DNA from 3 places in the Anaerobacillus sp. QJM3NY_32 genome. Region 3 is predicted to be linked to each of the others. Evidence: riboswitches for the same ligand, from Rfam matches in the RefSeq annotation. Region 3 holds a riboswitch; each other region holds the start of a gene.

Region 1 (9,930 bases), 1.4 Mb from region 3:
TTGAATCCGGATATTTGCGAGCGTATCCTTCTCCGTACCCTCACGCTCCCCCGTCCCTGGTCCGATGGAGATCGCGAGAATGGTAGGCCGGATGGAAGCAACGGTAAAGAAACTAAATGGTGCTAAGTTATGAACGCCGTCTTCAGACACTGTTGATACCCAGGCAATCGGCCTTGGAACAACGGAGCCAGTTAGTAGTTTGTAAATATCTTTTGTTTTTAGGTCAGAAGGGGTTAAATCCATTGGTTTCACTCCTCATATGATGACTTATGCACTATTTTCACTAAGCCCTTTTTCCTTGAATTTAATACTCTTCAACCATTGGAGGAACTCATCTTCTTTACTATTATCCTCGCAGCTATTATTGGTTTCGAAACATTGAATGTAATAAGAAATAAGAATACCACCCGTATCTTTCGAGTTTTGTACGTACGCTAGATATCCATAGTTATCTTCTCTATTAAATTTCCCATAATAGAGATCAACCGTATCGTTGTCTATTTGTTGAAAATCTACATCTTCAGCAATGCTACCTAAAAGAGATATATTCGTCTCTAAATTATCTTTTTTTAAATGGCTAATATACTCAGAAGTAATCCCAATATTATAAGATGAACTTTCAATGCCAATCGAAAGCTGTTCAAATCCCTCATCTTTTGAATAACCTTTCTCACCGATCACTCCCGATTTCGGGAAATTCATTTCATAACGATCAATACCAGAAACAAATGAGTAATAATCATCCTCTACCTCTTCCGTTGATTTCAAAAATCTTCTCGTAAATTCATCCTGCATCGCTCTTGTGTCAGGTAAATCTTCTGCAGACACTTTTTCAGGATCCGTAATTGATTTGTCATTTCCCATCTGACAACCTCCTGTAAAAAGAATCATGCATAAGAAAACGAACTTAACTATCGATTTCACAATGGAAACCTCCGATTCTGTTAAATCTTATAGAATAAAGAAAGGATGAAACTACTAGCACCCAATATATGTATCTCTCCTTATATCATACCTAAACATACTATACTAATAAATGACTGCTTGACTGAAAAGACCAAATTAAGTAATTTTTTTCTGTTACTTTTTTTATCAACTAACAAAGGTAGAGGAGGTTAATCGTATCTGCCCCACCTTATACTCACTACAAAACCACTTGATATATAACCAAATGGTGTTATAATCTATATGAAACCAAATGGTGTTATATCGAGGAGGATCCATATGAGTGAAACAAACAAAGTACCACAAATCAAAAAGCAAGTAACCTTTCAAGCGCCCATCGAAAAAGTTTGGAAAGCTGTTTCTTCTCAAGAAGGCATGGCAGAATGGTTTATGCCAAATGACTTTAAGGCTGTAGAAGGGCATGAGTTTGAGCTAGAAACCCCTTTTGAAACATCCCCTTGTAAAGTCTTAACGGTGAACCCACCAAAAGAACTCTCCTTCTCGTGGGGGAATCAGGGCTGGGTAATTCACTTTTTATTAGAAGAAGTAGAAGACAAGACGGAATTCACACTCATTCACGATGGCTGGGGTCATCCAGATGAAATCATGAAACCAACCGATAAGACGCAGCAAGACGCCCGCAATACGATGAACAACGGCTGGGAAAGCATCGTCAACGAACGATTGCGTAAGGTTGTAGAAGGCTAATGTCGGCAGCGCCTAAGCATGATGTTTATCAGGCAATCGCAGACTCCTCCAGAAGAGAAATGCTGATGCTACTTGCTAAAAAAGACGCTTCCATTAAAGAAATTAGTGAGCATTTCTCAATTAGTCGGACCGCGATCGTCAAGCATTTGAATGTTTTATCAGATGCAAACTTGGTCAGTGATCGCAAAGTCGGCCGTAGCAAAATATACTCCCTTCAACCCGAGCAGTTAGCAGAAGTAAGAGAATGGGTCTCCTATTTCGAGCAATTCTGGGATAATAAGCTTAGTATGCTGAGGCATATGGTAGAGGAGAATGTTAAAGAATAGCTTTTGGCCCCAAAAACGCCTTTCTTAATGGAGCAATCATTAAGAAAGGCGTTTTATGTTAGCAGGGAATCGTCAAGACGGTTCTATCGATTCCATCTTCAAAATAAAAGGAGCATCAATTATACTAATAATTAATGCTCCTCTACCTTTTTTCGAAATATCGCATCATAAAAAACATCCCGGCGAAGCGATATACCCTTTACGTGTCACCTTCTATATTTTTCTAGACTCTTATTCACCTACCATACCGTCATTATCATTATCACGCATATAAGGATATAACCAATGATCACTCATGATCGGCATACTATAACCCGCTGCCTCTGCTTCTTTAATCGTCACTTGGCCATTCCCGTTTGTATCAATACTAGAAATATCACCCTCTGTGTCTGAAGGAGTTGAATCGTCAGGCTCGCTCTCAGTTAAGCCGAGCGATGCGTTGACTTCATCAGGGTTCACATTATCAAATGTATCAACGATCTCATTTCCGTTCAACGTATACGTGTACTGATAACTTGAAGGTATCTGCTCCTCCGTATCCGGATAGGTGATAATGGCTTCGAAATCAGTAGCTTCACCTGCGCTTCGGATCGCGTCTTATAGCAATAGGTAAGATTTTGATGTTATCTCCGTCTTTTCCCCTGCTCCGCACGGTACGTGCGACTTTCATCGCATACCGCGTTCCATCTTAAGAAATTCTTTTACGCTAAACTAAATAAATTACATTCTTTACGAAACTTATTCACTTTCTCCAATTGTTTTCCATTTAATTGGAGTCCATTCATATATTTTACAATCGTTTCAGTACTTGTTGCGTGTATAAGTTTATGTATGTCTCTGTGTATACCTACTAGATTTCGATATTCGTCAGTACCACCTAAACTTACAGGTTTTATATGATGGAAGTGAACCTCATTGACATATAAAAATCTGCCGGTCACTGAACAGTTTCCTTTTTGGGCTGAGTATTTGGATAGTTTATTATCTGCTAGTTCAACTGAATTGTGTTCATATATTGTCCTAGCAATTTTGTGAATTTCTATCGTTACATCAGCTTTAAGCTCAGTGTGTATTTTGAGTCTACCATCTTTAGTGTAATTGCATATATCTTGCTTAAAATTCATAACATTTTTAGTTTGTATGTCCATTACTGGATGTAGATATAAGTCACACACTTTAAACGTTTTATAATTATTCTTGTTGAATTTTAAGTATGTTTCATCTGGCTTGAGAGGTATTTCATATTTACCTACTGATTTTAGACGATTGTATAAGGTTTTGGAAATCTGATGGGCTATTTTTACAAAATCAATGTTTACGTGGGTTGCATATTTGTAGTAGTTTTTGACTCCCATTACATATATGTTGTACGCACTTACGGTTTTCCGGATAGGGTTTTCCTGTATCGTTTTAATTAGTGTTTTAAGTTGATTTTTGATACTTTCTACCTTATTATCCTGTACAAAAGTGTGTGCCACATGTTTTGACTTTTTCTTCGTTGCCTTGATTTTAAAGCCAAGGAAGTCTGAAGTTCGTCTTCTTAGATTAGTAATCTGGGATTTTTCAATTGATATATCGAGTTTAAGATTATCTTTAAGATAGTTTTTGACAGAGTGAAATATTTTAGTTGCAGTTTTGCTGTTTCTTGTAAATATTTTAAAGTCATCAGCGTACCTAACTATATACATTTCTTTTAATCTAGTGCTTTTTAAGGCTCTAAATTTTTTGTCATTTGTACTGTATTCGTAATTCGTTTCAAAGCTTTCCCATTGTTCACCAATCCACCAATCCAATTCGTTCAAGACGATATTGGAGAGGAGAGGAGATAGAATACCACCTTGCGGTGTACCTTTGTTTGGTATTCCTTCTCCTTTAATAGGAGCTTTTAGCATTTTACTTACTATCTTTAAGACTCTCTTATCTTTGATTCCTATGTCATACATCTGTTTTAACAGTTTTGTATGATTAACGTTGTCAAAGAATCCTTTTATATCTACGTCTACTACAAAATGTAACCCATTTCTATTGATTAGGTGTTGACTTCTTGCCATAGCGTGATGTGTAGACCTATTTGGTCTGAACCCGTATGAGTGATTGTGAAATCTAGCCTCACATATTGGTTCCAAGACTTGTTTGACCATTTGTTGAATAATTCTATCTCTTATAGTTGGGATACCTAACGGTCTTAATTTCCCATTTGGTTTTGGTATTTGAACCCTTCTAACAGAGTTAGATTTGTAGTCTTTTAGAGTTGCTCTAATTTCATCAATAAATGTTTCTTCATCAACAATCTTGTAGTCGGCTATGGTCATTCCGTCAGTTCCCATAGTTTTACTTCCCGAGTTTGCCTTTATATTTCTGTATGCAAGTAATATGTTCTTTTCGGATGTTATGATTTCGTATAATCTGAGACCCTTGGTTGCTTTCTTTTTACTTCTATCATATAACCAGTCAAACGTATCTTGCATATCATAATATTCATTGTGTCGTAATGACGCACTCATCGATGGTTTGTTGTTCTCCTCTCCTAGGAAAGTCCCATCATCTTACCTGACCTTATGAGTTTCACTTAAATAGTTTATTAATCGAATTTTAAGACTTGGGGCTATCCCTCCACTACTTATTATCATAGTTTCCTAGGTACTGTGCCCCTACTTTCACAAAGGTAAATTCATTTCGGTGTTATTATCACCTTATAGAAACCAGCCCGATTAGTAGTCGTTTGATTAAATGTCCTTTGCTTACAACGTTCCGATTGACTTAGCTGTACATATATCCGTAGGTGCTTACTATGAGCCTGTTAATTTATATCCTCATTGTTAGATATGCCGAATTTCTTAATTTGGATTCATACTTTTCGGTAATTAACTCTGTTAAGTACAGACAGAACATTTCTGTTCAGTAGCATTCTAGACCCTTACATTCGCAAGTTCGTCAGTTCTAAATGAACATTCTCACCATAGATATTTTATAGCACTCCGACTTATCTTACACTCAACCACCTCTGATTGCATTTCGTGGGTAGGGTATTAACCTTTATTCCTTACGGTGTAATCTCAGCCGACTTTACCACGCTTTAGACCCTACATAACTACTAATTATATAACGCCTAGTGGAGTATCAAGTAACTCGTTTCGGCCAACGTGACGGCTTTCATTCCAAGTTGCAGTCAATCAGTTGGATTAAAATGGTTTAATCCTCTCATTTCGTGCTAGGCACTTATAGAGAAACGTTTCGCACCCATATAAGCTTGATCACCATGTCGGTTGAGTGTACTCTCTTGTGGGGTAATGTTATAAGCATTCGATACCCCTCCGAGAGAATCAGCAATAATATGTCCTTCATCTAACACGTCACTTTCGACGCCCGGAACTTTTGCCTCATCAGAATAGTACCGTCCAGACGATAACACAGGTTCGTTACGATCATCTTGTAGAATGATTTCGTCAGCAACAACGCGTACGAGTTGTCCGTATTCATTCGTAAATGCCCAATATTCACGGTCACCGTACCCAATATCAACAACGACGTTAGGTTCTCGATGTCCAGACAAATCACCACCATCCACTTCAATAAGTTCGTATCCTGCGAACTGTTCATCATCTGTTGGGTCTGGTGTTTCCTCTTCTACTGGTTCATCAACAACCGCAGTGTTCGTTTCATCTTTTTCACTATTTTCATTTGTTTCAACTGTACTTACTTCTTGTGTATTTGTTTCTGCATTTTTATTGGATGCCTCTTCTAAGTTGGTACAACCAACTATAAAAATGATCGTTAAAAATAAGATGAAATAGTTCATTTTCGTTTTCATAATAGAACGCTCCTATAATAGGGAAATTTCGTAATGTTAAAAAAATCAAAAGAAAGAGTAAAAATGGATCCATTATTTCTTCTATCACTTTTATTATCCATTACATTGATAGTTTAATTTTACCACATTAAATAACTTCAAAAGCATTCAGAAAAAATACACGATTCATTTCAAAAATAGTTTTACAGCTTATTCTTAAAAGCATCCAAGTCTAATCCCTAAACATCCACGATTTCGAATCATCAAAATGAACTAGCAAAATCCTCTTCTATCAACATTGTCTCACATCACACTCTCAATATAATCCCCATTTCCTCTCACAATTTGAAGCCCCTGCTTCTCTAATTCCAGCCACAAATATCGATCCAGCGCATAAGGGGATTGCTGTTGTAGCGAAAGCAATGCATCCTCCGTAAGCAACAGTTCATAGGAGCGGTTTTCCTCTTTAACAGTGACCTCATAGTCAATCAACTTCATCACGATCACTTCATACGCCTCCTCCCACTCCTTCAGTTGACGTTCAATGACTTCTGCCACGTGTAATAAAAAACTTTCCCCGTCATAACTTTTCGCCATGACGCTTCGTGCAAATCGATTTACGTTCACAAACTCATCCCCCTTATTGTTATAAATAAGGTATTCAACAAATGAACAAAAAAGGCCCTTCATCGCAAATGAATGCAACAAAGAGCCTCCGCTATCCGCGCGTTATCATTCAAAGCCATGCTTTGCAGGTTGGAGCACCTTACCGCCTGGCAGGTTGCTGTGAAGTCAAAGAGCCCGTACTCTCGTTCACTCGTGATAACTTTATTTAATTGGTAATAGTTTACTTAATAATCGATGGAGTGTCAATTTTTTCTAAAAGAATTTGAAATCTATGCATTATTATCAATCACCCCTACTAATGATAACAGTCTAGTCGATATCTCATTCCATTCAGCATTAAGGTTTACAGTTTTTATATAGATGCTTTTTCCTGTTATTGAATAACCTGCATTTATTTCACGATTAATCGTTGGATACAGTAACATTCCTTTAATATCCCCTAAAAAGTCACTGCTGCTTACATAGGCGAATATTTGATATAAATGCCCCGTACGAACTTTTTCTTTATCTGTCCAATTACTAGTCGTCAATGTTTCACCATAATACTTCGTGTCTATAATAAGCTGGGAATTTGTTAGTTTATTTTCTACAACGATATCCGTTCGCATTTCTGGTAGAAGGGATAACTCTTCATCACCAACGGATTGATCTAAATTCCAGTGTATTTTAGGAGAGTGAATACAATAGATGCGGCTATCCAAATGACGACGGTAGAAATTTAAAACGAATTTTTCATAAAGCTTTGCCATTTGCCTATCTCTAATAAAAGATAGAAATTTCGTATCACTACCCTCTTCCCTAGAAATGAGTCCCTGATAAATTAGTTCACTAACACTCATCAACATTCTATAGTGGTAGTTGTTTCTATTAAATCGTAATGAACTAAATGTTTCATTAGACATTTGAACATCATGAATGTCTGAGAAATACAACCGAAGCTTTCGTAACTTCTTATTGAGTGTCTTATCTAGCATAGGGGCATTTAATAATAAATTGAAGGTTGCTTTTACGATTTGATTCAGTTTAATGTCTACTGAGAAGTTATCATATTGGCAAACCATCCTGCCGTTACGAAACGTTTGTTTTTTTATAGAATCAGCCACTTCTACTTTTCCTTTAAGCGTTGATACTTCTCTACGCTCCTGAATATAGCTTCTACTTAATCCTCTTTTTATTAAACTATTTGTTCCATTAATATAGATTCTAGCTAATAAATCATAGATATTATCAAACTTCTCACTACCAAATACATTTTCGTCTGATTGGTCGAGTACGTTCCACGCATAGCAAAGCATATGGTAGATGTTTTTAACGGGGATACTGCTATTACTCATAACAGTTACCTTAACAACTCTTCAACATAATTTTTAGCTTTATCTTCTTCATCGAACCAGTATTCGTTAATAAGTGGTTCAATCTCATACCTGATCACTTCATCATACCAATTTTCCGAATCGCTATAATGAGTAAAGTAACTATGCCCTATTCTAAAGCCTTTACCCAAATTAACATCATTTGCTATAACAGAGTTTATACTACCAATCTTATGTTGTATTTTATTTACTAATTCTTCACTAGCTCCTTGTTCCAAAAGATGATCTTTGAATTTTGCTGATTCAAAAGCCGGCTCCAATTCAACGAAGCAGAACCTTCTTCTTAATGCATAATCAATAATAGCAAGACTTCTATCTGCGGTATTCATCATCCCAATAATATATAGATTTTTAGGTACAGAGAACAGATTGTCAGAATAGGTAAGTGTTATTTTGTCTCCCCGCTTATCATTTTCAATAAGCATAAGTAACTCTCCGAATATTTTACTTAAATTACCACGATTAATTTCATCAATGATTAAATAGAAATTTTCATCGGGGTTTCTTGATGCTTCAAGACAAAACTTATAGAATGGACCTTCTTTCAGTTCAAAACCAGATTCTTTAGGTCGATACCCCATGATGAAATCCTCATACGAATAGCTCTGATGAAATTGCAGCATCATCACCCTTGATTCATCTCGCTCTTCCATCAAAGAGTAAGCAAGTCTTTTAGCAGCAAATGTCTTCCCTACTCCTGGTGCCCCCTGTAGAATAAGATTCTTCTTCCTAGTTAATAAAGATTTAATCGTTTCATATTGGCTTTCATCTATAAAAACTTTCCTTAAAAAATCTTCCTTCGTATATTTCTCTTTTTCTTTTGTTTGATTTGGTAATTCCTCTTGAACCTCTTCCTCTTCTTCATCTTCATCTTCATCTTCCGCTAGTAAACTTCCATCCCAGGCTTTGTAAGATAGCTCAGGAAATGAATAAAATGGGAAATTCTCGTCAGAAAATTTTTCCTTTATATTATCGATAAGATCCATGTATTCCCTACCAGAGTATAACTTTTTAGATACGCGGGGCAGAATATTAAACTGTTTATCAGCCAGAAATTTTCTCGTATATTGATCTAAGGGCAGATACTCCCAGGGCTTTAACCAATACAAACCAATCGTAATTTTCCACGACCCCCCATATTGTCTACGAACCTTGTCGTATATTTCGATAAAAACGTTTTGACTTTCTTCTCCTGAATCATTCTCTGTTATTTCAATAGCAATTCGGAACAGTTCCCATAGATTATCGAAATCGTCATCATTTCTATTTTCTTTATTGCCGAAGAACCATGCATTCATGTTATTTAACACCGGGACACCATTAAATGAATGAGGTACTTCTTCGTTTACGTCTAAGAAATCCGCTATTTCTTTCATAATCAATCGCCTGTTGTGATCTGTGATTCCTTTATTAAAAAGACCAAATACCGTAAACGGACAAACATCAGTTAGAAGTTCCTTACCTCCTTTAGCATTTTTCTCTGTCAGAGGATTATTCTTGTTGATTCTTTCAAATATATTATGTATACCACTTAGTAATTCATTACGATTATGTTGAAACTTTAGCAAAGCTTTTGCAACAGCTTCATAAAAGGGGATCCATTCAAATTCTTGATGTGACTTGCCCCCATATTTACTATTCCAATAAGGGTCTTGAATAAACTGTTCAATGTGTTGATTTTCATTATTAAAAGTAAAATCAATTAAGTTTTTGTACATCCACCCCTTTCCTTCTTCTACTTTCCAAATCGTACTTCTACTAGTGAAGAAATACCATTCTTTTATCGGCGTTATAGGCTGCCAATCTACATCTACTTTTTTTCCATCATTGTAGTTATGTGTAACGGTTCCAATTGCTTTTATCCCCATAACGGACACAGTATTCCCATGATTATCAAAAGGGAGATTGTGCTTTCTCGTATAGGCAGATTTAATCGCAATTTTGTCTCCTATCTTTATTGACTTCACTTGTTCTATATACCTATCATCGTAACCATTTATCCAAATGCCTTCATTAATAAATCGCTCTGTTTGATCGCCACTAACCACCGCACCGACAAACCATGCTTGTTCCATTTGTTCGATCACCCCTGACTTTTAATTTTTGAATTACTATTCGATCTCATCTTTCACAAGTCTTCATAAAAGTTCTCCACGTATTC
Region 2 (9,930 bases), 1.3 Mb from region 3:
AATGTCCAAACAGAACCCGGGCAAAAATGGGGGCCAGTCAAGAACGCGATTGAAACACTCATTAGTAAGGATGCTGGAAAAACAAAATGTCAGGCAGCGGCCACAGCAGATTATTCCTGTGCGCGTATCGTTATCATTCCGCTTATTGATTCATGGGATGGCGTGAATGGAAAGTCGACGGTTAAGGTTGTCGGATTAGCAGCTTACTGGATTGACCGATTAAATGAACCGAAGCGAATTGTTGGCAAATTTAAAAAGGTTGTTACTACTGGAGAAATAGGCGGCTCTGGGCCGGGTAATTTATATGGCGTGAAGCTGGTTGAATAGGTTGAAGAGAAGTGAGGGAGAAGGGTATGAAAACAAAAAGAATTTGGATGTGGTCCATCGTATTTGGAGCATTCGCAACAATCATTGTGTATGTTGCCCTATTCACGAATCTAACTACAGACGCAGAAACTGAGGTTAAGAAAGTAGAGGAACCTGAGGTTGCGGCAGAGACGACGATTTCGAAGCGAGAAATACCGAATTCAATGGTTGAAGTGAGCGAGGGACATCGCGCGATCTCGCTAAATGTTGAATTAGCGAGCGGAGTTTCAGGTTATGTACAGCCGGATGACTTCGTTGATGTCATTGCTTATGAAACAAAGATTGATGAAGAAAAGAAGGAATTTAAATCTGCGGTCCTTATACTGCAAAGTGTAAAAGTACTAACGTCAGGTAAGGCGCCTGACACCATGGAAGAAGCTCTCCATTATGAAACAGTCACTCTTGAAGTCACACCTGAGCAAGGAGTGAGCTTAAGTCTAGCCGCTAAGGATAAGGACGGATTTTACCTCATGTTACGGAATGGTGAAGATGATGGAACAGTGAAAGAAGGACTAAAAGAAACAAGACAGGTTTATAAGGAGAATGAATGACAATGGACCTAAACTGGTATTTTTACTCTGACACAAATGCGCGTGCAGATGAATTAGAAGCGCTACTTATGAAGAAGAGTCATACTTTAAAAAGCTTTCAACTGTTAGAGGATCTTTTTCATCAGCTTGAGCGAATGCCTCATTCTATTCTTTTTCTTAAAGCTAATACGACTTACAACGTATATGATCTTTGTCAGGAAATTTCAGTTAAATTCCCTTCCACCTATTTGATTATTATCGTACCTGAAAATATGGAAAATACTAAAAAAGCGATGCGAGTTGGAGCTTCAAATATGCTAACGTATTCTTCTGATTCAGAAGAGGTCAATGAAGTGATCATCCAAGCACAAACATTTGTGAAACAACGTGCTGACCAGAAAGGAAACACTCATCCTCATCTCCAAAAGAAAAATAGTCGAGTGATGTCAATATGTAGTTCTAAGGGTGGGGTTGGTAAAACCACATTATCTGTCAATCTAGCAAATGCTTTTGTGAAAGACGGAAAGAGCGTAGTGATTTTAGATGCGAATTTTCAGTTTGGAGATGTTTCGATGTACGTGGACTTGAAGCCGAAAAGGTCGGTTTATGAATGGGTAAAGGAGGGGGTTGAGCGAGAACGCTATGGAATTGAAAATTATTTAACGCATCATTCAAGTGGTGTTGCCATTCTTTCCACACCTCCTAGACCGGAATTTTTTGAGATCATAACCGAGGAGCATCTGGAGCTTGCCGTTAGTGAACTACGTAAAAGCTATGACGTTATTCTGATTGATACCCCTACGTACATTTCCGAGATTCATCTCAAAAGTCTTATGCTGTGTGATGATATTCTCTTAGTCACAACGGGCGATTTACCAGTACTAAGAAATACGAAACTTTACTTGGATATGCTGGAATCCCTACAACTAAATGAGAAGGTTAAGATTATTTTAAATAGAGACTCCAAGCACCGCGTCATAGAAGCGAAGCGAATGGAAAGCATTCTTCAAGAGCCAGTCTATGTTTCGTTGCCAGACCAAGGAGTACACATAGCTACAACGATTAATGAAGGTCTTCCACTAGTGATGAAAAATGGGCGGAATGCTTTTTCTAAAGGTATGTTCATCCTTGCGCTTCAATTAATACCTGTTAGTAGTGAAGTAGAGAAAAAGCCAAAACGATTCGCTCTGAGTCGATGAAGGGGGAATTTCGTTGTCACTTTTCAAACGATATGCTGAAGAAGAGTCATCAATAGTTGAAGAACGAAAAGAAGTGCCGATCGTGAATACGGTTGAATACAAGCAAGTAGAAACGAAATTGCAAGCTTTTTTGCTAGATGAACTAAAAAAGCACCAGTTTCAAGCTGAAGAAGAATCGAAGAAAATTCGAGAGTGGGGGAAGCTCTTTTTAGATAACGAAGCTGAAAGGCTTACCTTTGAAGAAAAGAAACGAATACTTGAATCAGTAGAGCACGAATTGCTCGGGTATGGGCCGATTACGCCTTTATTGGAAGATGACACTGTTTCAGAAGTGATGGTGAACGGGGCGGAGGCCATTTATTATGAACAGTATGGAAAATTGAAGAAAAGCTTTCTAACTTTTCGCGATGATGATCATTTAAGTCGTGTGATCGAACGAATTGTTTCTCCTCTCGGAAGAAGAATCGATGAAAGCTCTCCGATGGTAGATGCGCGACTTCCTGATGGATCACGTGTAAATGCCGTTATTCCACCCCTTTCCTTGACAGGGCCGTCCCTTACGATAAGAAAATTCTCTGCTACGCCTCTTCAAATGCACGATCTCATAAATTATCAGACTCTAAGTGAAGACATGGCGGAGTTTCTAGAAATTTGTGTTCAATCGAGATTAAATGTTTTTATTAGCGGGGGAACCGGCTCGGGAAAGACATCAACACTTAATGTGCTTTCTTCCTTTATCCCGAATGATGAGCGAATTGTAACGATTGAAGATGCAGCGGAGTTGAACTTATCTCAGGAGCACATTGTTTCATTAGAATCGCGGCCTCCTAATATTGAAGGCAAGGGGGAGATTTCGATTCGAGAGCTTGTCCGGAATGCGCTGAGAATGCGACCTGATCGAATTGTTGTTGGTGAGGTCCGTGGGGCGGAGGCGCTTGATATGCTTCAGGCGATGAATACAGGGCATGACGGCAGTCTTAGTACAGGACATGCCAATTCACCAAGAGATATGTTGTCACGACTTGAAACAATGGTGCTGATGGCTGGGTTTGATTTACCTTTACGAGCCATTCGAGAGCAAATTGCTAATGCACTGGATCTTATTGTTCAACAGGCTAGAATGAAGGATGGATCGAGGAAGATCACCCGTATTACCGAGGTGATTGGTATGGAAGAAAACATCATTGTTCTTCAAGATTTGTTTGTTTATAAGGAAACGGGACGAAACAGCGATGGTAGCGTAGAAGGGCATTTTGAAACAACCGGGGTAAGACCGAATGTATCAGAACTTCTTGAACAAAATGGCTACAAGATTTCATCATCTTGGTTTAAAGAGGTGTGGTGAAATGAATGATTGGGTTCTCCTTGTAGTGATTTTTGTTTCAGTGACCTTACTCTTTTATTTGATTTCCAAAGGGGTTATGAGAAAGAAAAAAACCAATGAGCGTATTAAGAGGTTTATCCCACAGGCCGTCGCTGTCACTGAGGTTAAGGAAAAGCAAAAGAATGAAACATTTAGAAAATGGATTGGTTCATTTGCAAAAGCATTTTCTGGCATACAGTTTAGCCAAAAAACAAAGAAATCTCTTGAACAATCGGGAAGTTCATTAAAAGCAGAAGAGTTCTTTGTTATTCGCATTTTAAGTGCGATGGCAGTGGCTGGATTGCTCTATGTCCTTGGTGTACCATGGTTTGTTAGCATTCTATCGCTTTTGATCTGTTTTATTATTCCTGGTATCTATATCACGATTAAAGCAAAGAAGAGAATCAAGCTACTATCCTATCAGCTTGTTGAGGCGCTTGGTACGATGTCCAACTCGATGAGGGCAGGGTTTAGTTTCGTGCAGACGATGCAACTCATTGGGAAGGAAATGCCAGATCCGATTGGTCCAGAATTTGATCGTACTGTTCGTGAAATTGGAATGGGTATACCTATGGAAACCGTGTTTCAAAGCCTGTTAGAACGTTTACCAAATAAAGAGCTTGAAGTTGTTATACAAGCTATTCTCGCACAACGTAAAAGTGGTGGGAACCTGGCGCAGCTTATGGATACGATGGAAGATACTATTCGAGGGAGGATCCGGATTCTCGAAGAACTAAAGACGCTGACGTCACAAGGAAAGTTATCATCCTGGATCATTACTGCTCTCCCTCTTGTGATGGGAATCTACCTCTATTTTGTAAGTCCTGAATACCTTGAACCAATGCTTACCTATCCATTGGGCTGGTTTCTTCTAGTAACAGGGGCGATTTCACTATTCATCGGATGGTTTTTAATTCAAAAGATTGTTCGGATTGAGGTGTAACCAATGATTGCTATTCTGTTTATGCTTTGTACGATGGTTTGTTTCGTATTGTTTATTGCTGCCCTTCTTAAAACCGTTTATCGAAAAGAACTTGCTCTTGAATCTCGCGTTGAGCACTATTTTGGCAAGGAAGAAAAAATTCAACGTAAAACCGAAAAAAGAGAAAGTGGATCTTACCATCCACTACTTCGTAAATATTGGGGAATGGGTATTGAACAGGTGAGTAAAACATTTGCAAGAAAGGATCGAAAGAAGTTAGATATGCTCCTCCATGAGGCTGGATATGGAAACCGTTCGGCAGTTGAATTCCGACTTATTCAACTTCTTCTCAGCATCGGTGGAGGGTTCTTAACTTACTTGCTTATGGTGCCTGTGACGGATGGAAATGCTTCTATGACACTTGTATTAGCACTTGGGGTTGTTTTCTTATTTTATCGATATCCTTTGTTTTACCTAGCGAAGAAAAAAACGCAGCGCGTTAAAATAATCGATATGGAAATGTCCGATTTCTTTGATATGGTAAGTCTACTTCTTGAAGCAGGCGTAGGACTTGAAGGGGCGATCAAAAATGTATGTGCAAGAAAGTCTGGCCCACTTGCGGATGAGTTTAGTCAGGCATTAGATGAGATGAAGCGAGGGAAATCGCGACGAGAAGCATTTTATAATCTGAAAAAACGTGTTCCTTCAGATTATTTTCAAAGTGTGATGATGTCGATTATTCAAGCCGATCATCTTGGAATCGGAATGTCAAAAGTTATTAAAAATATTACGGCACGCATTCGTGAACAGAGACGTGAACGAGCACGCGAGCAAGCGATGAAAGCTCCAGTGAAAATGCTCATACCTATGGTTCTCTTTATTTTTCCACCCCTCTTTATCATTATCCTTGGACCGATGGTAGTGAAAATCGTCGTGGATGGCTTTGGTTAAGAGAAGACGAACACCTCCATTTCTACTGCAATGCGAAAAAATCACCTTTCCTAAACGACGCTTCCATTTGGAGGTGTCTATTTTTGTATGTAGTAGAAAAAATACGAATACAAAACTTCAAAATGATAAAATGGAAATAAGAAATTTCATCGAGGTTTGTATTTTAAGGAGGACAATAAATGCAACAGATTAAACAAATTGGCAATCGCTTTTACTATCAAACACCAGTTTCCGAAACGGACCGACCGATTCTAGGAATGGTGATTGGAGATAGAAAGTCTCTGATGATCGATGCTGGGAATTCAGAGGACCATGCTCGTTATTTTCTAAAAGAACTATCGGAAAAAGGATTCAAGGAACCGGACATGGTCGCGCTCACTCATTGGCATTGGGATCATATCTTTGGACTATCAGCGCTGAAAGATGCTGTCTCCTTATCCTCGCATCAGACGAAAGAGGAAATTAGTAAGCTTATTCCATTAGGATGGTCTGATGATGAGTTGGATGAGCGGGTGAAAGAAGGCACTGAAATTGAATTTTGTGCAAATGCGATCAAGAAGGAATTTGTGGATTCTCGAGACATTACGATTACGCTACCAGATGTAACGTTTGGTGAGAAAATGGAGATTGATCTTGGTGGTGTCACGTGTATTCTTCAGCCTGTTGGGGGCGATCACGCGGCTGATTCGGTTGTGATTTATATGAAGGAAGAGAAAATCCTTTTTCTTGGAGACTGCTTTTATCCTGATATTTTTTCAGAAAAAGTCAACTACACTGTTAACATAACAAATCGACTGCTTGATCAGTTAGAAAGCTTTGAGGCAGAATGGTTCATCTTATCACACGGGGAGGCAATCTCTAAGGAGGATTTTAAGAACGAAGTGAACCTTTTACGTGCTGTTGCTTCTATTACTGAGGAGTGCAATGGTGATGTTACACGTATGCAAAAGTTGTATGAGCATAACGTTGGCAGAGACTCACGCGAAGAGGAGCTTGAAGTGATTCAAGAATTTGCTAACGGGTATACGATGTAAAAAGCGCTAGTTGGAATGACTTTCTTCAAAGAACGGAGTGGGATGTATGGCAATCATTCATGTAGAAAATGCTTATTACACACGTGAGAAACAGATGATTTTATCCGATATTTCTTTTTCCGTAGAGAAAGGCCAGCATCAGGCCATTATCGGATTAAATGGATCAGGTAAAACGACACTACTTCAGTTAATTCACGGCTCGATCTGGCCACTGCTTCGCTATGATCCCGTCGTTGAAGTATTGGGGTATCGTCTTGGAAAAACTGATTTGAGTGAACTTAGAAAATCTATTGGCTGGGTGAGCAACGCTTTCACTGAGCGTATCTCTCCGATGCAGGAAGTGACAGATGTTGTGATTAGCGGGAAGTTTGCCTCAGCTGGACTTTATGAGCAGGTGACGGAACAGGAAGAATCGCAAGCGATGAAGATGATGCAGGAATGGGGTATTGCTCATTTACGCGGTAAACCTTTTCGAATTTGCTCTCAAGGTGAGAAGCAGAAAGTCCTGATAGCGAGAGCTTTGATGTCTTCGCCAAAGCTTCTTATTCTAGATGAACCGTGCAACGGACTTGATCTGTATTCACGCGAACAGTTATTAGCTCAGGTTGAACGCCTTGGAAAAGAGGAAGAGGGTCCAACCATATTGTATATCACTCATCATATTGAGGAGATTTGTCCCGTATTCACTCACGCTATGATTATGGAAAATGGTCGAATTGCAGTGAATGGCAAGAAGAAAGATGTGTTAACAGCTGAACATCTTAGTAAAAGTATGGGCGTCCCTTTAGAAGTGACGTGGAACAGAGAGCGACCTTGGGTTCAGGTGATTTCAAATGAGATGAAGCCAGCTTATCCATCTGCATAAGGACCGTGTATCTCAAAAATGGCCAAATTCGTTCATCGTCAAAAGGAGGTATGTATTGAAGGATTTTGCTTCGCTAACCCATAAAGAAATTGCGATTCGATATACGGTATTGACGCTGTTTCTATCGTCTACCATTTTTATAGTGAGTTACGACCTTCCACTCTGGGCGTATGTCATATGCATGCTTCTATCGATATTTGGTATTGCGGTGAACTTGTTGAAATGGAAACGTGGGAAAAAAGTTAACGTCACATTTAAAGATCATGTCATTCGCTCCTGCGTTTTTTCTTTCATAGCTTTTCTCTTGTTGGTGCTGCCTTTTGACTACTCCAGTTGGTTGATGATTCTTATGATTCTATCTCTTGTCATGGCGAATACGATTGATTTCATGCGCATGCGGAATAGGATACAAGAGGGACAACGGCAGGGATAAAAGACCTGAATCATTTGGATTATTTTTCATGAAGATGGCTGGTGTTATCGCCATTTAGTTAATTGAATGATGATAATTTTCTAATAATATATTGACTTTTATTCGATCTCGAGATAACATTTGAACCAATCATTGTCATATACAATTTGATAGCAACATTTCTTATCAAGAGAGGTGGAGGGACTGGCCCTATGAAGCTTCGGCAACCGATGAGATGATCCTTCATCTCATACTGTGCCAAATCCAGCAGGTTTATCCTGAAAGATAAGAAGACTGGCTTCGTACTTACAAACCTTTCTTCTTATGTTTTGAGAAGAGAGGTTTTTTGTGTTGAATGGGTTAGGGGGAATGCAGACGAATTAATTTGCTATTAATTCCGAGTAAACTACTTTAATTACATTGAATTAAATTTGAGTATTGTGAGGTGGATAGTATTGCAGTTACAGGTTGTGAATAGCCCTTTTGACAAAGAACAAACGGAGCTTTTAAATCGTCTCTTACCAACATTAAATGAGACGCAGAAAATATGGCTGAGCGGATACCTTTCCGTACCAGGTAGCTCTGAAGCTGCGGCAGCTACTGAGACGGTTGCTCAAGGTGTTTCTGCTTCAGAAGCATTCTCTAAACAAGAAGCAAAAACACGTGAGCTTACGATTCTCTATGGCTCACATACTGGCAATTGTCAGTCACTAGCGGAATCTTTCTTTGAGCGATTGGAAAACGAGAAATACAACGTTACCCTTTCATCGCTTGATGATTTTAAGCCAAAGTCGCTTAAAAAAGTAGAAGATTTATTATTGATTACAAGCACCCACGGAGATGGCGATCCTCCTGATAATGCGTTAAGCTTCCATGACTTTGTTCAAAGTAAGAGAGCCCCTGAATTAAATGGTCTCAGATTCTCAGTCTTATCACTTGGTGATAGCTCCTATGAATTTTTCTGCCAAACCGGGAAAGATTTTGACAAGCGCTTTGAAGAATTAGGTGCAACAAGGCTCTATCCTCGTGTAGATTGTGATCTTGATTTCGAAGAGCCGGCAGAAGAGTGGTTCGAAGGCGTGACGGGAGTATTGAAAGAAGATCAGTCTACGAGAGAATCGACTTCTGAAACAAAACCTGATGAGTCGAATCAGACGTATTCCAGAACGAATCCATTCAAAGCCGAAATTCTTGAGAATGTTAATTTGAATGGACGTGGATCGAATAAAGAAACACGGCACATTGAGCTTGATCTTGAAGGATCGAACCTTGATTATGAGCCGGGTGATAGCCTTGGTATTTACCCGGAGAATGATACTGCTCTTGTCCGTCAGCTAATCGATGAACTGAACTGGAAGCGAGAAGAACAGGTTATGGTGAACAAAAAGGGTGACGTTCAGCCACTTGAAGAAGCTTTAACGAAAACATATGAGATTACGAGTCTCACAAAGCCATTGCTCAAGAAGATTGCAGAGCTGACATCAAGTTTTGAGCTTAAGCGCATGGTTGAAGCGGAAGGCGAAGAACTAAGAACATACCTTTACGGTAGAGATTTAATTGATTTGGTGAAGGACTACGGACCGTGGACCGTCTCGGCACAGGAGTTTGTAAACGTTCTGCGCAAAATTCCGGTTCGTCTTTATTCGATCGCAAGCAGTTCAAAGGCAAATCCAGATGAAGTTCATCTCACAATTGGGGCACTAAGGTATGATGCACATGGTCGAGCTCGTACGGGCGTATGCTCTGGCCAATGCGCAGAGCGCTCACAAGCGGGGGATACACTCCCAGTATATGTGCAGCGAAATCAAAACTTTAGACTTCCGGATCATCCTGACACCCCTATCATTATGATAGGCGCAGGTACTGGCGTAGCGCCGTACCGGGCATTCTTACAAGAGCGAGAAGAAAGTGGCGCAAGTGGAGAAACGTGGCTATTCTTTGGTGAACAGCATTTTGTCACAGACTTTCTTTATCAAGTCGAATGGCAGAAGTGGTTGAAAGATGGGGTGCTTTCTCGTATGGACGTGGCGTTTTCTCGTGATTCAGAAGAGAAAGTGTATGTTCAGCACCGCATGCTCGAGCGAAGTAAAGAACTATACGAGTGGCTGCAAGAGGGTGCGCACGTCTACGTATGTGGAGATGAAAAGTATATGGCAAAAGACGTTCACGTGGCACTCGTTAACATCTTAGAGCAACAGGGGAATTTCAGTGAGTCAGAAGCAGAAGCTTATCTTGCAGATCTACGTAACGCGAAACGCTACCAGCGCGATGTGTACTAAGCGCATCAG
Region 3 (9,930 bases):
GGGACAGATTAGCTATGGGAAAAGCCAAATTTTGTTGCGAGATTACCATGACGAAAAAGACATTCAACACGTCATTCTTGAGATGAGTGAAGAAGTTGCAAGACGTGCGAGAAAAGCCCGGAAGGCAGGGCGTACGATTAGCCTTGGGATTGGTTATAGTAAAGAAGAAGGCGGGGGTGGCTTTCACCGTTCAAGGAGTATCCACAGCCCGACTGCTATTACGCTCGAAATATACAATGTATGTCTTCAGTTATTTGAGGAGTTCTTTGGAAGAAAAACGGTTCGTAAGATTTCCATTACCCTTTCAAATATTTGCAATGATGAAGAAGTGCAGTTGGACTTATTTAACGCGTCACGCCCAAAGCAGCGGGATCTCGGATATGTGATGGATTCGATCCGTGAGAAATATGGCTCAGATGCGCTGCTTCGTGCCGTTTCATACACAAAGGCCGGTACGGCACTGCATAGAAGTAAACTTGTGGGTGGTCATAAAGCATAGAAGGGGGAAGAAGCGTGATTCGTGATCGCGGAAATATAAAATGGACGTCAATGATGTTACCTGAGCATGTGAAAGAGCTAAGAGATTGGAAAACCGAAGAGAAAAAAAGTGAAAAGCCGGTACTTGATGAACAAAGAATGGCGGAAATGAATGAAACAATATGTGAAGCAATGGCCAATCACAACTCGCTTTGTTTTCAACACTTTAGTGGGGGAGAAACGAAAACTCTCTTTGGATATGTGGACTATGTAGATCCACTTACGAAAGAACTGCGTATTATTGACCATAATGAAAAAAGGACAACGATAAAGCTGCTGGACCTTGTGCACGTAGAGTTAGAATGAAAAAAATGGAGTATCCTCTCGGATGTAAAAAAAGTTTTTCATTTCAGGATTGGGGTAAAATAATTATAAAGTCAAACCTGAATAAGTGAGACCATCCTGTCTGGTTAGAAACGAAGGGTGAATCAGATCAGATGAATTCAAAATCCGGAGTGAGATGAAAGATGCTATTAGCTCAAAATCTTAAACAAAATACGGAAAAGATCAAAGGAATTGATATTCACTATGAATACTATAGAAATGACACAGCCGTCGATCGGCCAGTATTAACGCTTCTTCACGGTTTTCTATCGTCGAGCTTCAGCTTCAGAAGATTGATACCATTATTAACAAAGGCATATACTGTTGTTGCCATTGATCTTCCTCCGTTCGGAAAAAGTGAAAAGTCTAATCGTTTTGTCCACTCTTATCATAATTATGCGGAAGTGGTGGTTGAACTTTTAGAAAGGCTTTCAATTGATCATACTGTTATGATCGGCCATTCTATGGGTGGGCAAGTAGCAATGAGAGCCTCGGCTATGAAAGATGATCTCGTTAGTAAGAATATTTTACTGTGCAGTTCAGGATATCTTGAAAAGGCTAAACAGAGTCTAGTGTATACATCGTACTTACCTTTTTTCTCGGTATACTTGAAAAGGTGGCTTTATCGAAAAGGTGTTAGAGGAAATTTGCTTAATTGTGTTTATGATCCTTCCCTTATCGATGAAGAAATGATGGATGGATATATCCAACCTTTCTTCAATGAGGGTATCTTTCGGTCATTAGTTAGGATGATTCGAGATCGCGAAGGAGATTTGTCAGAAGTTGAACTAAATCAAATTCATACACCTAGCCTACTAATATGGGGAGAAAATGACAGAGTTGTGCCGTTGAAAATTGGGAAGCGTCTCAGTAAGGATCTCCCAAATGCTAAACTGATCATCTATGAAAAAACCGGTCACCTTCTACCAGAAGAAAAACCGGAATCGATTATGAAGGATATTGAGTGGTTTTTAGGAAAATAAAGATTGATCTATTGCAAAAATTGGTAGTCATACAAAGCTTGAACCAGACTAGTTAATCAGGTAAACTCCTTAAAGGATGAGGAGTTTATTTTGATGCAGTTAATCAAAGTTGACTCATCAGAATAATGCGTGATAAAGTAAAGCTCGTTATGAAAAAGTAAAATGAAGCATGCGCTCATTAATAATTGTATATTTCTTATTAAGAGAAGTGGAGGGACCTGGCCCAAAGAAGCTTCAGCAACCTCTGATCATCAGAAAGGTGCTGCTTCCAGCAAGAGAAATCTTGAGAGATAAGTGCAAAAGCCTTCTTCTCTTGAAGTGGGCTTTTTTTATTGAGACAGAATAAAAGATGAAGGAGACATGAATAATGGAGAAAGAAATAAAGGGGAACGGCCTGGCTTTACTTCCCCTTGGAATATTTATTGTGCTTTTTATTGGTACAGCTATCATAACAAAGGACTTTTATAGTATGCCTGTTATTCTCGCTTCTCTAATTGCGGCGGGCGTAGCTCTTTCGATGAATCGAAAAGAAAGCTTTATGAAAAAAGTGGAAGTGTTTTGTCGTGGAGCAGGTAATACGAATATCATATTAATGATTTTGGTCTTTTTACTGGCTGGGGCGTTTGCCGGAACAGCTGAAAAAATTGGAGCAGTAGATTCGATTGTTAATTTAGGTATATCAATTCTACCGGCTAATCTTTTAATCGTAGGTTTGTTTGTCATTGGCTGTTTTATTTCTATTTCGATGGGTACATCGATGGGAACGATTGTAGCACTTGCTCCCATTGGAATTGGAATTGCAGAGCAAACCGGAGTTGCCCCGGCACTGGCTTTATCAGCGGTCATAGGTGGGGCAATGTTTGGTGACAATCTTTCTATGATTTCAGATACTACGATTGCGGCAGTACGCACACAAAATACGCAAATGAAAGATAAATTCAAAGTAAACTTTTTTATAGTCTTGCCAGCTGCTATTGTAACAGCCATTATTTATGGTGCTTTAACGATGGGAGAGCAAGCAACGGTTGGAGGAGAACACGCATTTGATTTCGTTACAATTATCCCTTATTTAGGTGTACTGATCGCAGCGATCGCTGGTGTTAATGTTCTTATTGTACTTGTAAGTGGTACCTTATTTGCTGGGATTGTAGGTTTATATAACGGAACATTTGGAATGAGTGAACTGATCTCCACGGTTACAGAGGGCATAAAAGGGATGGAAGACCTTGCCATGATTGCTCTCGTCATCGGAGGGATGATTGAAGTCATTAAGCATAACGGAGGAATACAATACGTATTGGACAAAATCCTGAGCAAAGTAACTTCTCGTAGAGGAGCAGAGTTTGGTATCGCCGGTCTCGCAAGCGTGCTTGATTTATCAACAGCTAACAACACCATTTCGATCATAATGGGGGGGCCACTTGCGAAAAACATTTCCGAAGAATATGGGGTAGACCCACGAAAGTCTGCTAGTATTCTTGATATTTTCTCAGGTAGTATACAGGGCATGCTCCCATATGGGGCACAGGTGCTTGCAGTAGCAGGTCTTGCGTCGATTTCGCCACTCGCTCTACTACCGTATTCAATTTATCCAATCCTCATTGCTATTGCAGGAATTATTGCGATTTTCATCAACTATCCTTCTATTTCGAAAAAGGGCTAAAGTGATAGTAAACAGAATCTTGAATTAAAATTTGATATGAGCATTTAAAAAACAGGTAGCTCAATTTAATATGTACCCTATAGAGTAGACACTTAAAAAAAGTCTGCCCTATAGGGTACTTTTATGTATAATGAGGACAAATTCTACGATGGGAAATGATTATTAATGAGTAAGAAAGTATTCTCAGAGGAAGATGTCAAAACACTTGCCTCTAATAAATTTGTGAAATCAGTTAGTGAAAAAGGAATCACATACAGTGATGAATTTAAGCGAATATTCATTACGGAGTATGAAAAAGGAAAACTACCGAGTCAGATTTTTAAAGAAAATGGATTTGATGTCGATACTCTCGGACACGAAAGAGTACATTCTGCCGCGAGAAGGTGGAGACAGGGTTATAAAAACAAAGGGATTAATGGACTTACTGACACTCGTAAAGAAAGCTCCGGAAGATCCAAAGATAAGGAACTGTCTTTAGAGGAAAAATACAAACGTTTAGAAGCTCAAAATAACCTATTAAAAGCAGAGAATGATCTCCTAAAAAAGCTCGAAATGATGGAAAAGGGGATGGGAAAAAAGAGATAAAATTAGCTGCTTCTCTCAAGTTTGAATTAATCCGCCATATCATCCATGAGTATCAACTTAAAAATATGGTCCGATACTTATGTTCCGTAGTGGGTGTCTCACGATCTGGTTATTATCGTTATTTCACTGAAGGTGCTCGAAAGCGTCGAACAGAAAACGAGGCGCGAGACCAAGTTTTAAAAGACTGGATCCTAAAAGCCTATGCCTTTAAAAAGCGAAAAAAAGGGGCACGTCAAATCAAGATGACGCTAGCTAACCAGTATCAAATAACCTATAACTTAAAACGCATACGCAGAATCATGAAAAAATACGGAATCGTATGTCCGATCAGAAGAGCGAATCCCTATCGTCGTATGGCGAAAGCAACGAAAGAGCACAGCGTTGTACCAAACAAACTTGAGCGAAACTTCAAACAAGGCATCCCAGGGAAAGTACTTCTAACTGACATTACCTATTTGTTTTATGGAAATAAGAAGAAAGCGTATCTATCTACCATAAAGGACGGCTCTACGAATGAGATCCTAGCTTATCATGTGTCTGACCGAATTACGCTCGATCTAGCGACAGATACGTTAGTAAAACTTAAAAACAACCGTAAAGCAAAACTAGATGCGAATGCCTTTATTCATTCTGATCAAGGCTTTCACTATACTCACCCTACCTACCAAAAACAGCTAAAGAAATACGGTTTAGATCAGTCTATGTCTAGAAGAGGAAACTGTTGGGATAATGCCCCACAGGAATCTTTCTTTGGTCACTTTAAAGACGAAGCCTCAATAAAACCTTGTCAAACACTAATCGAATTAAAACGTGAAGTTAAGAGTTATATGATGTATTACAACCTGGATAGATGTCAGTGGAACTTAAAAAAGATGACCCCTGTTCAATACAGGAATCATCTTCTTAATGTTGCCTAGTCTTTTTTAAACTGTCCTTTACACAGGGTACATATTAATTTGAGCTACCTGCTTTTTTTATTATCCTTCGATTTGTTTTTGAAGATGCACAATTCGTTGAGGAAGAATGTACAAGTATTCAATAAGTGAATCTAGTAAGTCGATAATTAAGTTGGCCGTTTCTTCGCTTGTAGCTTTCTCAAGACAAAGGAGGTTATTTAAATTACTACCTTTGCCTAGTAGGTGTCCTAGTTTTACAATTGGTTCTTCTAAATCAATCTGTTTAGCAAGTGTTTCTAGCTGTTTAGAAAGTGGCTGTCCTAGCTCATTTTCAGATAGAAAACTACCTGTAATGCTCTCAAGAACACGATTAGCCATTACAGCCGTTGCGGTCCAATCCTTCATGTTATGTACATTCACTGCTGAGCGATAAACACGCTCAAGGTCATCGGGTAATCTAGCTGTGCTAGTCAGTCTGCCGAGCGGCTCTCGTGTAAAAGAGGTTTGATGCACGAATAGCTCAACTTCTTCTCCGCGATCATTATGGGACGTTTTAATGAGTATGAAAAGCACAGCTTCTTTACAAATAGAGCAGCGAGAAAGCGTGGAGAACACAGCCTGATTAATTTGATAATCGAACTTCAGTTGAAATGAAGCATCGCTTCCGCATTCTGGACATTCTGTATTAGCTGATTTTGGAAGCTTTGTTTGTCCGTATTTCACAACCGAATTAATAGTAGTCTGTTGTATCTTTCTCATCATATACCCCCTGGATCGATTTTGAGCAACTTGTTGTGGATTGTGTATCTATTCTTACATTTAATCATTGAGTTTATTTATTTTGAATTATAAAAAACATATCATCAACTTATAATTTTCGCCCCAAATGGAAATTTAAGGGGGTTGAAATGAATTACTTGTATGGAAATGGAAAAACGAATCAAAAGTCCTTTCTTGAAAGAGAGTAATAAAGTACCAAAATTGTGAATTTATTGACAGATGTGGCGAGCGAATTCTACACTATAGTTTAATGAACGATAGGAGGTATGACTATGGAACAACACCTTTGGAACCAATTATGGAAAGAACATGATCGAGCAAAAGATCTCTTAACATTCGCTTCTTCACACACGCCGGAAATCCCTTCAAAAAGTTCTCAAAAAAATCCAGGTTATGCATCTGGACCAGATCCTGCTTATGATAAAAGGAAACTGACGGGGTTGATCCTCGGACCGGTCCTTTTTCTTAGCATAATGTTGTTTTTTAATCCAAATGGTCTTTCAGAAGCAGGTTTGGCCATCTTAGCAAGTACGGCGTGGATTGCAACGTGGTGGATTACAGAAGCCATTCCGATACCGGCGACGTCTCTTTTACCATTAATTTTATTTCCACTAACGGGCGGACTAAAAGGTGATTTAACAGCATCAGCTTATGGCGATAACACCATTTTTCTCTTTATGGGTGGTTTTTTGATCGCGCTTACAATGCAGAAGTGGCATTTACATAAACGAATTGCTCTTTTCATTATATCAGCAATAGGAACAAGTACAGAGAGAATTGTACTTGGCTTTATGATTGCAACAGGCTTTTTATCAATGTGGATCTCAAACACGGCAACGGCTATGATGATGGTGCCAATTGGGCTGGCGGTGATTTATCAAGTATCCGAGCAGCTTGATATGAAACAAGAAGAAGGGATTCCGCAATTTAATTTTGGAAAAGCCATTATGCTTGGCATCGCGTACAGTGCCTCAATTGGTGGTTTAGCAACATTGATTGGAACACCTCCTAATACCATCTTTGCAGCGGTGGTCAATGAGCTATATGGCATCGAGATTTCATTTGCCCGCTGGATGATGTTTGGCGTACCTTTAACTGTTCTTCTTTTATTCGGCTGCTGGTATTACCTTGTGAAAATGGCATTTCCGATGAATGTTAAAGAGCTGCCAGGCGGGAAAGAGGTGATTAATAAGGAGAAAGCGGATCTTGGGAAAATGTCTATGGAAGAAAAGGTCATTATGGTAGTTTTTTCTTTCACTGCGGTTGCCTGGATTAGCCGTTCCTTTGTTTTAAGTGAGCTTAATCCGAATATAAATGACACTGTCATCGCGATGACTGCAGCGCTATTACTTTTTCTTATACCTGCCCCTTCGAAAAAAGGTGCCTTTCTTTTAGATTGGGATACAGCAAAAGGATTACCATGGGGAATTCTTCTATTATTTGGAGCTGGACTCGCCATTGCTTCTGGCTTTCAGGAATCAGGACTTGCGAATTGGATTGGGGAGCAATTAACGGTTCTTGAAGGCATCCATCTGTTCGTCATTTTACTACTTGTCACATCGCTTGTTATTTTCTTAACGGAGATTACATCAAATACGGCGACGGCGACAATGATGTTTCCAATCATGGCGTCTCTATCATCCGCGATCGGAGTTCATCCTTATGCTCTAATGATTGGGGCAGGAATTGCGTCAAGCTGTGCTTTTATGCTTCCGGTTGCAACCCCTCCGAACGCCGTTGTATTCGGGTCAGGCTATTTAAAAATCCCAGATATGGCGAGAGCAGGTTTCTGGCTAAACCTAACATCTGTCGTCATTATTACACTGGCGATTTATTTTTATATGCCAGTGGTGTGGGGAATTGATCTCACTCAAATTCCCAATCAGTTAAAATAAAAGTAAGATAGAAAATTGAAGGTGATGATCAAGTGTCAGTTGTTCTAAATAACAATCAGCCATATACATCAAAAGATGCGGGTTTCTGGCGAGCGGCGGTTAGTCTTGGATGTGGAGCATTATTAGTCTTTTCGGCACTTTATGCTTTTCAACCATTGCTTCCAATATTTGCAAGTGAATTTCATTTAACGGCAACAACGTCAAGCTTACTTATGTCCATGCCCGTCATCACGATGATACCAGGACTTCTTATACTTGGCTTTGTTTCAGACCGCTATGGGCGAACAGTAGTGATGAAAATATCGCTCCTTTTTGTCCTTAGTTCATTACTAATAATGCCGTTTATGAATTCATTCCTTCTTCTGCTTATTATTCGGTGTATTGAGGGATTCTTTCTTGCAGGTATACCGGCATCGGCGATGGCTTATCTTGCAGATGAAGTAACTCCAAGTAACGTAGGACTTGCTACGAGCATTTTTATTGCGAGCAATGCAATGGGGGGACTTAGTGGACGAGTCGCAACAGGATATTTGACTGACTTATATAGTTGGCAAGTAAGTTTTATCATCCTTGCAGGGTTTGCTATTATAGCGATCATTTGCTTTTATTGGCTTCTGCCGCCCTCTCGCTTTTTTAAGGGGGGGAATAGCAGTGTTATAAAGGATATGAAAGGAATGTTTGTACATTTAAGAGATCGTCGGCTCTTATCGCTATTTACGCTTGGCTTTCTCATTCAAGTGATCTTTACGGGCGTGTGGACATATTTGCCTTTCTTCCTTAAACAAGATCCATTTTCTCTTTCGTTAAAATGGATCTCCCTTGCTTATTTTGCGTATATTCTCGGAGTAGTTTCACCACCAATTGCAGGACGAATTTCATCTCGTATTGGCTTACGGCGCACGATGGTAACGGGCCTCTTATTATTAACGTTAGGAGTTGCCATTACACTATATCAAGAACTGATTGTGGTAATGATTGGGCTTTGCGTTATTTGTGCAGGGTTTTTTATTTCTCATTCGATGGCATCAGCTTCTGTTGCAAAGACGGCAGAGCATCATAAGAGTGGGGCATCTAGTTTTTATTTGATTAGTTACTATGCCGGAGTAGCAGCAGGTAGTTCGGGCGTTGGTATCCTATGGGACGGTTTGGGATGGATAGGGGTAGTGAGCTTACTTATTTTAATTGTGCCGCTTTTATTATTATTTTCACAAAAACAGGTTTCAAAAAGATATCATTATGAAGACTTACGAGGAGAGAAAGCACGATGAACATTAGAAGGGCTAGAAAAGGTGATGAGGAATGGCTTACTTATTTGCTTTCAGAAATGGGGTATGAGACCTCTGTCTGCGAAGTGACGGAGCGTCTAAAACCAATTTTGTCAGATCCTTTGTACGTCACGCTTGTAAGTGAAAAACAGGAGTCTTTGATTGGACTGCTTGGAATGCATTATGAACGATCTTATGTTGCTAATATTCTTGTTGCAAGAATTATTACAATGGTAACGGCAAAAGATTACCGGCAGCAGGGAGTTGGGAAGACTCTGCTTTTGGAAGCAGAAAATCTAGCTCGTGAAAAGGGTGCCTCAACCATCGTCTTAAATAGTGGGAATCGGGATGAAAGGAAGTCTGCACACCTTTTTTATGAAGCGTGTGGGTTTACAGGGAAATCCACGGGGTTTTATAAACCGATAGATTGATAATAGGAAAAGCCTGCCACCTTTAAAAGGTGGCAGGCGCTTAAGGTTTACTTTCTAGTAAATCCTTCTTCATCAAGATATTGGATCGCTTCGTTACGAGAAGGGAATGTACCATCAAGGATATCTCCAGCATAAACATTCCATAGTTCGAGCTCAGGCTCATACATTAATTCCAGAGTTTGATCTTCATCGTTTACCCAAACTTGGATCTCAATATCTGAACCAGGAAGAACAGAAAGTGATTGAATGGATTCGCCTATGATTTTACGAAGCTCGTTGCTTGAGAAATCACGGATATTAACCATTCCTCTTTCATCTAATGGATACCCTTCAATAAGGTCACCAAATACATAGCCGTTGCCATTAGGGTGAAGATGATAAACAACATTTTTCTTATCAATAACCGCTTCTTCATAGTGAAAATTCACACGTCCAAGAGAAACGTCTTTTCGTGTCAGTTCAGGAAAGGATGATTCAATAATTTCTAATTTTTCTTCAAAAGTTAGCATAATGCCTCCATGTGCTTCAATAGTCTTTCTATATTCATTTTGAACAGGAAACTTCCAATTCA

What was found. A riboswitch is a leader RNA that binds a small molecule or an ion and turns the genes downstream of it on or off. The one in region 3 is predicted to bind S-adenosylmethionine.
Region 1: another riboswitch for S-adenosylmethionine. It lies ahead of AC0VYH_RS06575 (hypothetical protein); the one in region 3 lies ahead of AC0VYH_RS13745 (Na+/H+ antiporter NhaC family protein).
Region 2: another riboswitch for S-adenosylmethionine. It lies ahead of AC0VYH_RS07325 (assimilatory sulfite reductase (NADPH) flavoprotein subunit); the one in region 3 lies ahead of AC0VYH_RS13745 (Na+/H+ antiporter NhaC family protein).

Annotation. Positions count from the first base shown of each region.
Region 1 covers NZ_CM149684.1:1,216,981-1,226,910, reverse strand. Annotated here, with positions in the region: gene AC0VYH_RS06610 (flavin reductase family protein) at 1-243, opposite strand, end outside; gene AC0VYH_RS06605 (hypothetical protein) at 268-864, opposite strand; gene AC0VYH_RS06600 (SRPBCC family protein) at 1,225-1,653, shown strand; gene AC0VYH_RS06595 (ArsR/SmtB family transcription factor) at 1,653-1,979, shown strand; partial or broken gene AC0VYH_RS06590 (DNA/RNA non-specific endonuclease) at 2,211-2,576, opposite strand; gene ltrA (group II intron reverse transcriptase/maturase) at 2,681-4,483, opposite strand; partial or broken gene AC0VYH_RS06580 (DNA/RNA non-specific endonuclease) at 5,221-5,790, opposite strand; gene AC0VYH_RS06575 (hypothetical protein) at 6,073-6,396, opposite strand; SAM riboswitch class I at 6,496-6,598, opposite strand; gene mcrC (5-methylcytosine-specific restriction endonuclease system specificity protein McrC) at 6,666-7,730, opposite strand; gene AC0VYH_RS06565 (AAA family ATPase) at 7,736-9,844, opposite strand.
Region 2 covers NZ_CM149684.1:1,347,235-1,357,164, forward strand. Annotated here, with positions in the region: gene AC0VYH_RS07280 (pilus assembly protein TadG-related protein) at 1-327, shown strand, start outside; gene cpaB (Flp pilus assembly protein CpaB) at 354-917, shown strand; gene AC0VYH_RS07290 (CpaE/TadZ family protein) at 914-2,095, shown strand; gene AC0VYH_RS07295 (TadA family conjugal transfer-associated ATPase) at 2,109-3,440, shown strand; gene AC0VYH_RS07300 (type II secretion system F family protein) at 3,442-4,401, shown strand; gene AC0VYH_RS07305 (type II secretion system F family protein) at 4,405-5,331, shown strand; gene AC0VYH_RS07310 (MBL fold metallo-hydrolase) at 5,511-6,365, shown strand; gene AC0VYH_RS07315 (ABC transporter ATP-binding protein) at 6,412-7,230, shown strand; gene AC0VYH_RS07320 (hypothetical protein) at 7,286-7,663, shown strand; SAM riboswitch class I at 7,823-7,934, shown strand; gene AC0VYH_RS07325 (assimilatory sulfite reductase (NADPH) flavoprotein subunit) at 8,098-9,921, shown strand.
Region 3 covers NZ_CM149684.1:2,608,466-2,618,395, reverse strand. Annotated here, with positions in the region: gene AC0VYH_RS13760 (Y-family DNA polymerase) at 1-499, shown strand, start outside; gene AC0VYH_RS13755 (YolD-like family protein) at 514-843, shown strand; gene AC0VYH_RS13750 (alpha/beta fold hydrolase) at 1,005-1,844, shown strand; SAM riboswitch class I at 2,038-2,141, shown strand; gene AC0VYH_RS13745 (Na+/H+ antiporter NhaC family protein) at 2,212-3,507, shown strand; one part of gene AC0VYH_RS13740 (IS3 family transposase) at 3,673-4,057, shown strand; one part of gene AC0VYH_RS13740 (IS3 family transposase) at 4,057-5,009, shown strand; gene AC0VYH_RS13735 (hypothetical protein) at 5,070-5,747, opposite strand; gene AC0VYH_RS13730 (SLC13 family permease) at 6,041-7,663, shown strand; gene AC0VYH_RS13725 (MFS transporter) at 7,696-8,931, shown strand; gene AC0VYH_RS13720 (GNAT family N-acetyltransferase) at 8,928-9,359, shown strand; gene AC0VYH_RS13715 (hypothetical protein) at 9,407-9,868, opposite strand.